One region of the Pseudomonas sp. CCI3.1 genome, then DNA from elsewhere that is predicted to be linked to it. Evidence: riboswitches for the same ligand, from Rfam matches in the RefSeq annotation. Region 1 holds a riboswitch; each other region holds the start of a gene.
The links. Region 1 has a riboswitch for cobalamin ahead of cobW (cobalamin biosynthesis protein CobW). Riboswitches for the same ligand answer to the same signal wherever they lie in the genome.
Positions count from the first base shown of each region.

Region 1 (2,259 bases):
ACCCGCAGAATGCCGTGCTTGACCACCAACTGGGTCAGCGCTTCCATCAGTACACGCTCCTCGCCCTCCGGCAGCTCGATGGAAATCGAGTCGAAAGCGTCGTGGTCGTGGTCGTCGTGGTCATCATCGCCGTCGTGGTGATGGTCATGGTGGCTGTGGCGGCCATCGATATGATCTTCAGAGCCTGCGCCCAGACCCAGCAACACGTCCAACGGCAAGCGGCCGCTGCTGGCTTCAATGATCTTGACTGCTGGCGGCAGTTCTTCAGCCACTTCGGCGCGCACTTTTGCCAGGTCTTCAGGGCTGATCAGGTCGGCCTTGTTGAGGATCACCAGATCAGCACTGGCCAGTTGATCAGCGAACAGCTCGTGCAGCGGCGACTCATGGTCCAGGTTCGGATCAAGCTTGCGCTGGGCATCAACCTGGTCCGGGAACGCGGCAAAGGTGCCAGCGGCCACGGCCGGGCTGTCGACCACGGTAATCACCGCATCCACGGTGCAGGCGCTGCGGATTTCTGGCCACTGGAAGGCTTGCACCAACGGTTTTGGCAGAGCCAGACCGGAGGTTTCGATCAGGATATGGTCGATATCGCCACGACGAGCAACCAGTTCACGCATGACCGGGAAGAACTCTTCCTGCACGGTGCAGCACAGGCAGCCGTTGGCCAGCTCGTACACACGACCGTTGGCTTCTTCTTCGGTGCAGCCGATGGTGCACTGCTTGAGGATCTCTCCATCGATGCCCAGCTCGCCGAATTCATTGACGATCACGGCAATGCGACGGCCCTGGGCGTTATCGAGCATGTGGCGCAGCAACGTGGTTTTGCCCGAACCGAGAAACCCGGTAACGATCGTAACGGGGGTTTTGGCCAGTGTTTTCATCGGATGCCCTTGTGCTAAGCGGCGGGCATACGGGACGACGACCGCAGGCAGTGCGCGGTCAGTCTTCGCCACCGGATCACCCCGCCCGGTTGAAGTAAGAATCTGTCACGAGGCAGGTCTCCTGGCTTACGGCTGGGCATCAGTCTGAGCTGAGCCCTACCCTGCGCCTTCCCGCGTATTCAGCAGTGGCGTAGCAAGGTAAATGACCGTTTACAGTTGCGGGGGCAGCCGCGGCATACCGCGTTCCCTTCTTAGCTTCGCGTTGCGAAGAACCTCGAACGCGCAAGGCTACGCAGTGCGTTGTAACAGGTCAACTGACTACTGTGGGAGCCAGCCTGCTGGCGATGGCATCATTGCGGTGTATCTGCAACACCTCACCGCCTGCATCGCTGGCAGGCCAGCTTCCGCAGGAATCGCGCAAAACCTGACTGCAGGGATCGGTGCTGCATGCACTTGTGTTCTAATTGCCACCTTTTTTTAGCCGCCTTGCTTCAAGGATCTGCCCATGCCCTCCACCTGCCCGACCCGCGTCCTGATCATTGGTTACGTGTGGCCCGAACCGCGCTCTTCGGCGGCGGGCGGGCACATGATGCAAATCATCGAGAGTTTCTTGCAGCAAGGCTGGCAGATCACGTTCAGCAGCCCGGCCGGGATTGGCGAGCACAAGGCCGACCTTGCAGCGCTAGGCATCGACGAAGTCACGATCGAGCTCAATAACAGCAGCTTTGATGCCTTTATCACCGAACTGGCCCCGGATATCGTGCTGTTCGACCGTTTCATGATGGAGGAGCAATTCGGCTGGCGCGTCGAGAAGCATTGCCCCCAAGCCTTGCGCGTGCTGGAAACCTCCGATCTGCAAAGCCTGCGCGATGCCCGTCACCTGCAACTCAAGGCGCGGCTCAAGCAAAACACCGAGCAGGACGATTTCAGCAGCCTGTTCGCCCCGGCGCAGCGCGACACTTTTGAGCAGATGGCCGACGCCGACCTGGCCCAACGGGAGATTGCCGCGATCTATCGCAGTGACCTGAACCTGATGATTTCAGAATACGAGATCGATCTGCTGGTCGAGCAGTTCAACGTGCCCAAGGCCCTGCTGCACTGGTGCCCGCTGATGGTCGACAGCGTGCCTGAGGCGTTCGTGCCGTATGAACAGCGTCAGCACTTTTTAAGCATCGGCAATTTTCGCCACGCGCCGAACTGGGATGCCGTGCTGTGGATGAAGACCCATGTGTGGCCCTTGATCCGCCAGCAACTGCCCGCCGCCCAACTGCATGTCTACGGCGCCTACACACCGCCCAAGGCCACCGCATTGCATAACCCGGCTCAGGGTTTTAACGTGCTCAACTGGGCAGAAGACGCACTCGAAGTGATGAGCAAT
Region 1 covers NZ_JAVIWO010000001.1:330,180-332,438, reverse strand. Annotated here, with positions in the region: gene cobW (cobalamin biosynthesis protein CobW) at 1-881, opposite strand, end outside; cobalamin riboswitch at 975-1,173, opposite strand; gene RGV06_RS01305 (glycosyltransferase) at 1,387-2,259, shown strand, end outside.

Region 2 (2,259 bases), 4.1 Mb from region 1:
CTTCGGCAAAACTCAGCCCCAGGGATGCAGTGTGCGGGCCGACGGCATAGTCCGGTGCAATGGCTTTGGCGACCAGTTCCGGATTTTGCGGGTTGACCCGTACATCCACGTGCTGGCCGTAATAGCTGTAGGGCCAGCCATAGAAACCACCATCCTTGACTGAGGTGATGTAATCGGGGACCAGATCGCTGCCGATTTCGTCACGTTCGTTAACTGCTGTCCAGAGTGTGCCGGTTTTGGGTTCCCAGTCCAGGCCGTTGGGGTTGCGCAGGCCAGAAGCGAAAATCCGGTGATTGCCGGTAGCGCGATCAACCTCCCAGATCGCGGCGCGGCCTTCTTCCTTGTCCATGCCGTTCTCGCCCACGTTGCTGTTGGAGCCAACGGTGACATACAGCTTGGTGCCATCAGGGCTGGCGATGACGTTTTTAGTCCAGTGATGGTTCAGCGGGCCGCCTGGCAAATCGAGGACCTTGACCGGCTTCGCCTTGATGCTGTTTTCGCCCGCCTGATAGGGGAAGCGCAGCAGCTTGTCGGCGTCGGCGACATACAGATCGTTGCCTACGAGGGTCATGCCAAAGGGGGAGTTCAGATTGTCGAGAAAAACCGTGCGAGTTTCAGCCACTCCGTCGTGGTCTGCATCGCGCAACAAGGTGATCCTGTTCGCGCTCGGCACACCGGCGCCTGCGCGGCTCATGACTTTGTCCGCGATCCAGCCCTTGATACCCTTGCTGTCATCCGGCTTGGGCGGTGCATTGGTTTCCGCGACCAGCACATCGCCGTTGGGCAATACGTAGAGCCAGCGCGGATGGTCCAGGCCTTCGGCGAAAGCGGCGACCTTCAAACCTTGGGCGGCAATCGGTGTGGAGCCCTCAGCCCAACCGACCGCCGGGGCGATATTGACGGTGGGTATAAGCGTCTTGTTCGGTTCAGGCAGCTTCGGCGACGGGCCGGTGCCATCACTCACTTGCAGGGTCGAAGTCTCGCCGCAGGCAGCCAATCCTGCCGCAAGTACGATGACAATAGCGTGCTGGCGCTTGAGCATGAAGAACTCCATTAAGTTTGGTCTTGTAGGTCATAGAGAAGCGTAGCCCCTCAAAGGTTCAGCCCGCAGCTTTGTATAAACCCTTTTGGTGCCACCTTTAATTGACGCTCCACCCCCAACCCTCTAACCTTCGCGGCTTGTTTCAGGTGCTCGGCAACGTAAGGTTGGCCGAGTGAAACAGGGAAGCCGGTGAGGGCGTGTTTGACCCACACAACCGCCATGATCCCGGCGCTGCCCCCGCAACGGTAAATGAGTCAATGCCACGCTGAGTGCCACTGTGTTTCTTCACGGGAAGGCGCGTGGTCAGGGTGTGTCCCGCAGGGGGCTAAACCGCTTATGAGCCCGGAGACCGGCCTGATCCATCCAGCATCCTCGCGGCGGGCGAGGACGTGCCGATTATTTGACTATCCCCCCGCCTCCCGTTTGCATCATTGAGCCCCAACGGAGAGCTGCCATGAACGAATCCCCCGAACGCGACGAACGTCATCAGGCGCGCATGCTGCGCAAAAAAGCCGTCATGGATGAGCGCATTGCCAGCTCGCCCAATGAGTGCGGGCTACTGCTGGTGTTGACCGGCAATGGTAAAGGCAAAAGCAGTTCCGCTTTTGGCATGCTGGCCCGGGCCATGGGCCACGGCATGCAGTGCGGCGTGGTGCAGTTCATCAAGGGACGCAACAGCACCGGCGAAGAGATCTTCTTTCGCCGCTTCCCCGAGCAGGTGCGCTACCACGTGATGGGCGAAGGCTTTACCTGGGAAACCCAGGATCGCCAACGCGATATCGCCGCTGCCGAAGCCGCGTGGGAAGTGTCCCGAGAAATGCTGCGTGACCCGTCCATCGGGCTGGTGGTACTGGATGAGCTGAACATCGCACTCAAGCATGGCTACCTGGACCTTGAGCAGATCCTCGCCGACCTGCAGGCCCGTCCTTTGATGCAGCATGTACTGGTCACCGGACGTGGCGCCAAACCTGAACTGATAGACCTGGCCGATACCGTGACCGAAATGGGTGTGGTCAAACACGCCTTTCAGGCCGGGATCAAAGCTCAGAAAGGCATCGAATTGTGAGTGTTCCAGCATGAGAGAGTCGCGTCATTGCCCGGCGGTGTTGATCGCCGCGCCGGCTTCCGGTCAGGGCAAGACCACCGTAACCGCTGCCTTGGCCCGATTGCATCGCAATCAGGGGCGCAAAGTGCGGGTGTTTAAATGTGGCCCGGAT
Region 2 covers NZ_JAVIWO010000001.1:4,419,699-4,421,957, forward strand. Annotated here, with positions in the region: gene RGV06_RS20260 (PQQ-dependent sugar dehydrogenase) at 1-1,042, opposite strand, end outside; cobalamin riboswitch at 1,170-1,415, shown strand; gene cobO (cob(I)yrinic acid a,c-diamide adenosyltransferase) at 1,497-2,108, shown strand; gene RGV06_RS20270 (cobyrinate a,c-diamide synthase) at 2,119-2,259, shown strand, end outside.
Region 2: linked by a shared signal. The riboswitch ahead of cobO (cob(I)yrinic acid a,c-diamide adenosyltransferase) and the one ahead of cobW (cobalamin biosynthesis protein CobW) in region 1 are both predicted to bind cobalamin.

Region 3 (2,259 bases), 110 kb from region 1:
GTTCATTTTCAGGCCTGTGAGCAGTCTTAAAAAACTGGAGTTTGCCGGATTACCGAGCAATAGTTCTATTTTCTTACCCTCATAAAGCACTTTTTCGTACAAACAGACACACTCAAACGCAGGTCAAGGCTATCCTTGCTGCTTGCCAGACCCACGCTTAAATTTTTATCGAGATCATGATTATGTCCGCCACACCCTCCACCATCCTTGTGGTTGAAGACGACGCCATTGTTCGGATGCTGATCGTTGACGTGCTGCAAGAACTGGAGTTCAGCGTGCTTGAGGCCGATGGCAGCGAGCAGGCCATGGAAATGCTAGAGGATGCGGCCCAGCACATTGACCTGTTAATGACCGACGTCGGATTACCGGGCATGGACGGCCGGGAGCTGGCAAGCAAGGCCCGCCAATTGCGCCAAAAACTGCCCATCCTGTTCGCCAGCGGCTATGCCGAAACCCTTGAGGTTGCAGAGGGCATGGCGGTGATTGGCAAACCTTTTTCCATTGACCAACTGCGTGACAAAGTCAAAAGCATGCTGACCGCCTGACGTGTAGCTGTTCTCTTATTGGACAAGGCCCTGTGGGAGCGAGCCTGCTAGCGAATGATTTTCGCGAGCAGGCTCGCTCCCACAGTAGAGGTGTATCTATCGCCCTTGAATTGACGCTTCCAACGGGCTGTGGTTTCCTACACATCTTGTATCAGGTGCCCTTCACAGGGTGAAACGGGAAACCGGTGCGTCAGGCGTTCAGTCCTGACAAGTCCGGCGCTGCCCCCGCAACGGTAAGCGAGAGAAACATCAGATCCACTGTGCCGTGTGCATGGGAAGGAGATGTTTGCAGGCTCAACCCTTGAGCCCCTCGCAAGCCCGGAGACCGGCCTGGTTATTTGAATGACAAACCCGCGGTGGGCGGGCGCTGTTTAACCCTGCGGGCTTCGTTCGTGGGGTTTTCTTGCGCTTTGCTGCCCGTCGTCTGACCAGAGGCAAGCGCCATGTCCATTAGCACCAGCCGTACCCATTCCGCTGCTACCACTGCCACTCAAAGCCAACGCATTGTGGCTGCTGTCGGCGCTGCGGTGCTGGGAGCCTTTCTTGTCTACTTCGCCGGGTTCTCGCATATCGATGCGGTCCACAATGCGGCCCATGACACCCGTCACAGCTCCGCCTTCCCGTGCCATTGAGACTGCCTGCCATGATTAAGCGTATCGCTCAAACCGCAGGCTTCACCGGCTTGCTGGCCGCCCTGCTGCTGACCTTGATGCAAAGCCTGTGGGTTTCCCCGCTGATTTTGCAGGCCGAAACCTATGAAAAACCTGCCGCCACAGAAGTGCACGAGCATGCCGACATGGCCATGCCTGCCCATGAACACGACGCCGAGGCCTGGGAGCCGGAAGATGGCTGGCAGCGCGTGCTGTCCACCACTGGCGGCAATCTGGTGGTGGCTGTCGGTTTTGCCTTGATGCTGGCGGGTCTTTACACCTTGCGTGCCCCGACCCGCACGTCCCAGGGTCTGCTCTGGGGGCTTGCCGGTTATGCGGTGTTCTGCCTGGCCCCAACCCTGGGCCTGCCGCCCGAGCTGCCGGGCACTGCAGCGGCCGACTTGCTGCAACGCCAACTCTGGTGGGTCAGCACCGCAGCCTCGACCGCAGTGGCAATCGCATTGCTGGTCTTTGGCAAGCATTGGGCGCTGAAAGTGCTGGGCGTGGCGATTCTGGTGGTACCGCATATTTTTGGGGCGCCGCAGCCACTGGTGCACTCAAGCCTGGCTCCTGAAGCACTGGAATCTCAGTTCAAGATTGCCTCGCAGCTGACCAACTTCGCTTTTTGGCTGGCACTGGGCGTGATTAGCGCCTGGCTGTTTCGCCGCAAGTCTGAAGGCCAGTACTCGGCATGACGGCAACGGGCACAGTGCCAATCCTGGTGATGGGTCTGGGCTGCCGCCAGGGATGCAGCGTTGCGCAGCTTTTGAGTTTGATCGAAAGCTCCCTGGCTCAGGCCGGGATCGCACTGAGCGCGGTCAGTGGCTTGGCCAGTATCGATCTCAAGCGCCAGGAACCCTCGCTGCTGCAACTGGCAGCCCAACTGAACCTGGGGTTTGAGGTCTTCAATGCTGAACAGCTTGCCCCGTACGCGTCACAGCTGAGTCATCGCTCCAACATTGCGTTTGAGCACACCGGTTGTTTCGGCGTTGCCGAAAGTGCCGCACTGGCCCTGGCCGAGCAGCTCGCAGGCGCACCCGCGACCCTGCGGATTACGCGACAAA
Region 3 covers NZ_JAVIWO010000001.1:219,430-221,688, reverse strand. Annotated here, with positions in the region: gene RGV06_RS00900 (response regulator) at 1-6, opposite strand, end outside; gene RGV06_RS00895 (response regulator) at 183-545, shown strand; cobalamin riboswitch at 682-894, shown strand; gene RGV06_RS00890 (CbtB domain-containing protein) at 989-1,177, shown strand; gene RGV06_RS00885 (CbtA family protein) at 1,189-1,890, shown strand; gene RGV06_RS00880 (cobalamin biosynthesis protein) at 1,887-2,259, shown strand, end outside.
Region 3: linked by a shared signal. The riboswitch ahead of RGV06_RS00890 (CbtB domain-containing protein) and the one ahead of cobW (cobalamin biosynthesis protein CobW) in region 1 are both predicted to bind cobalamin.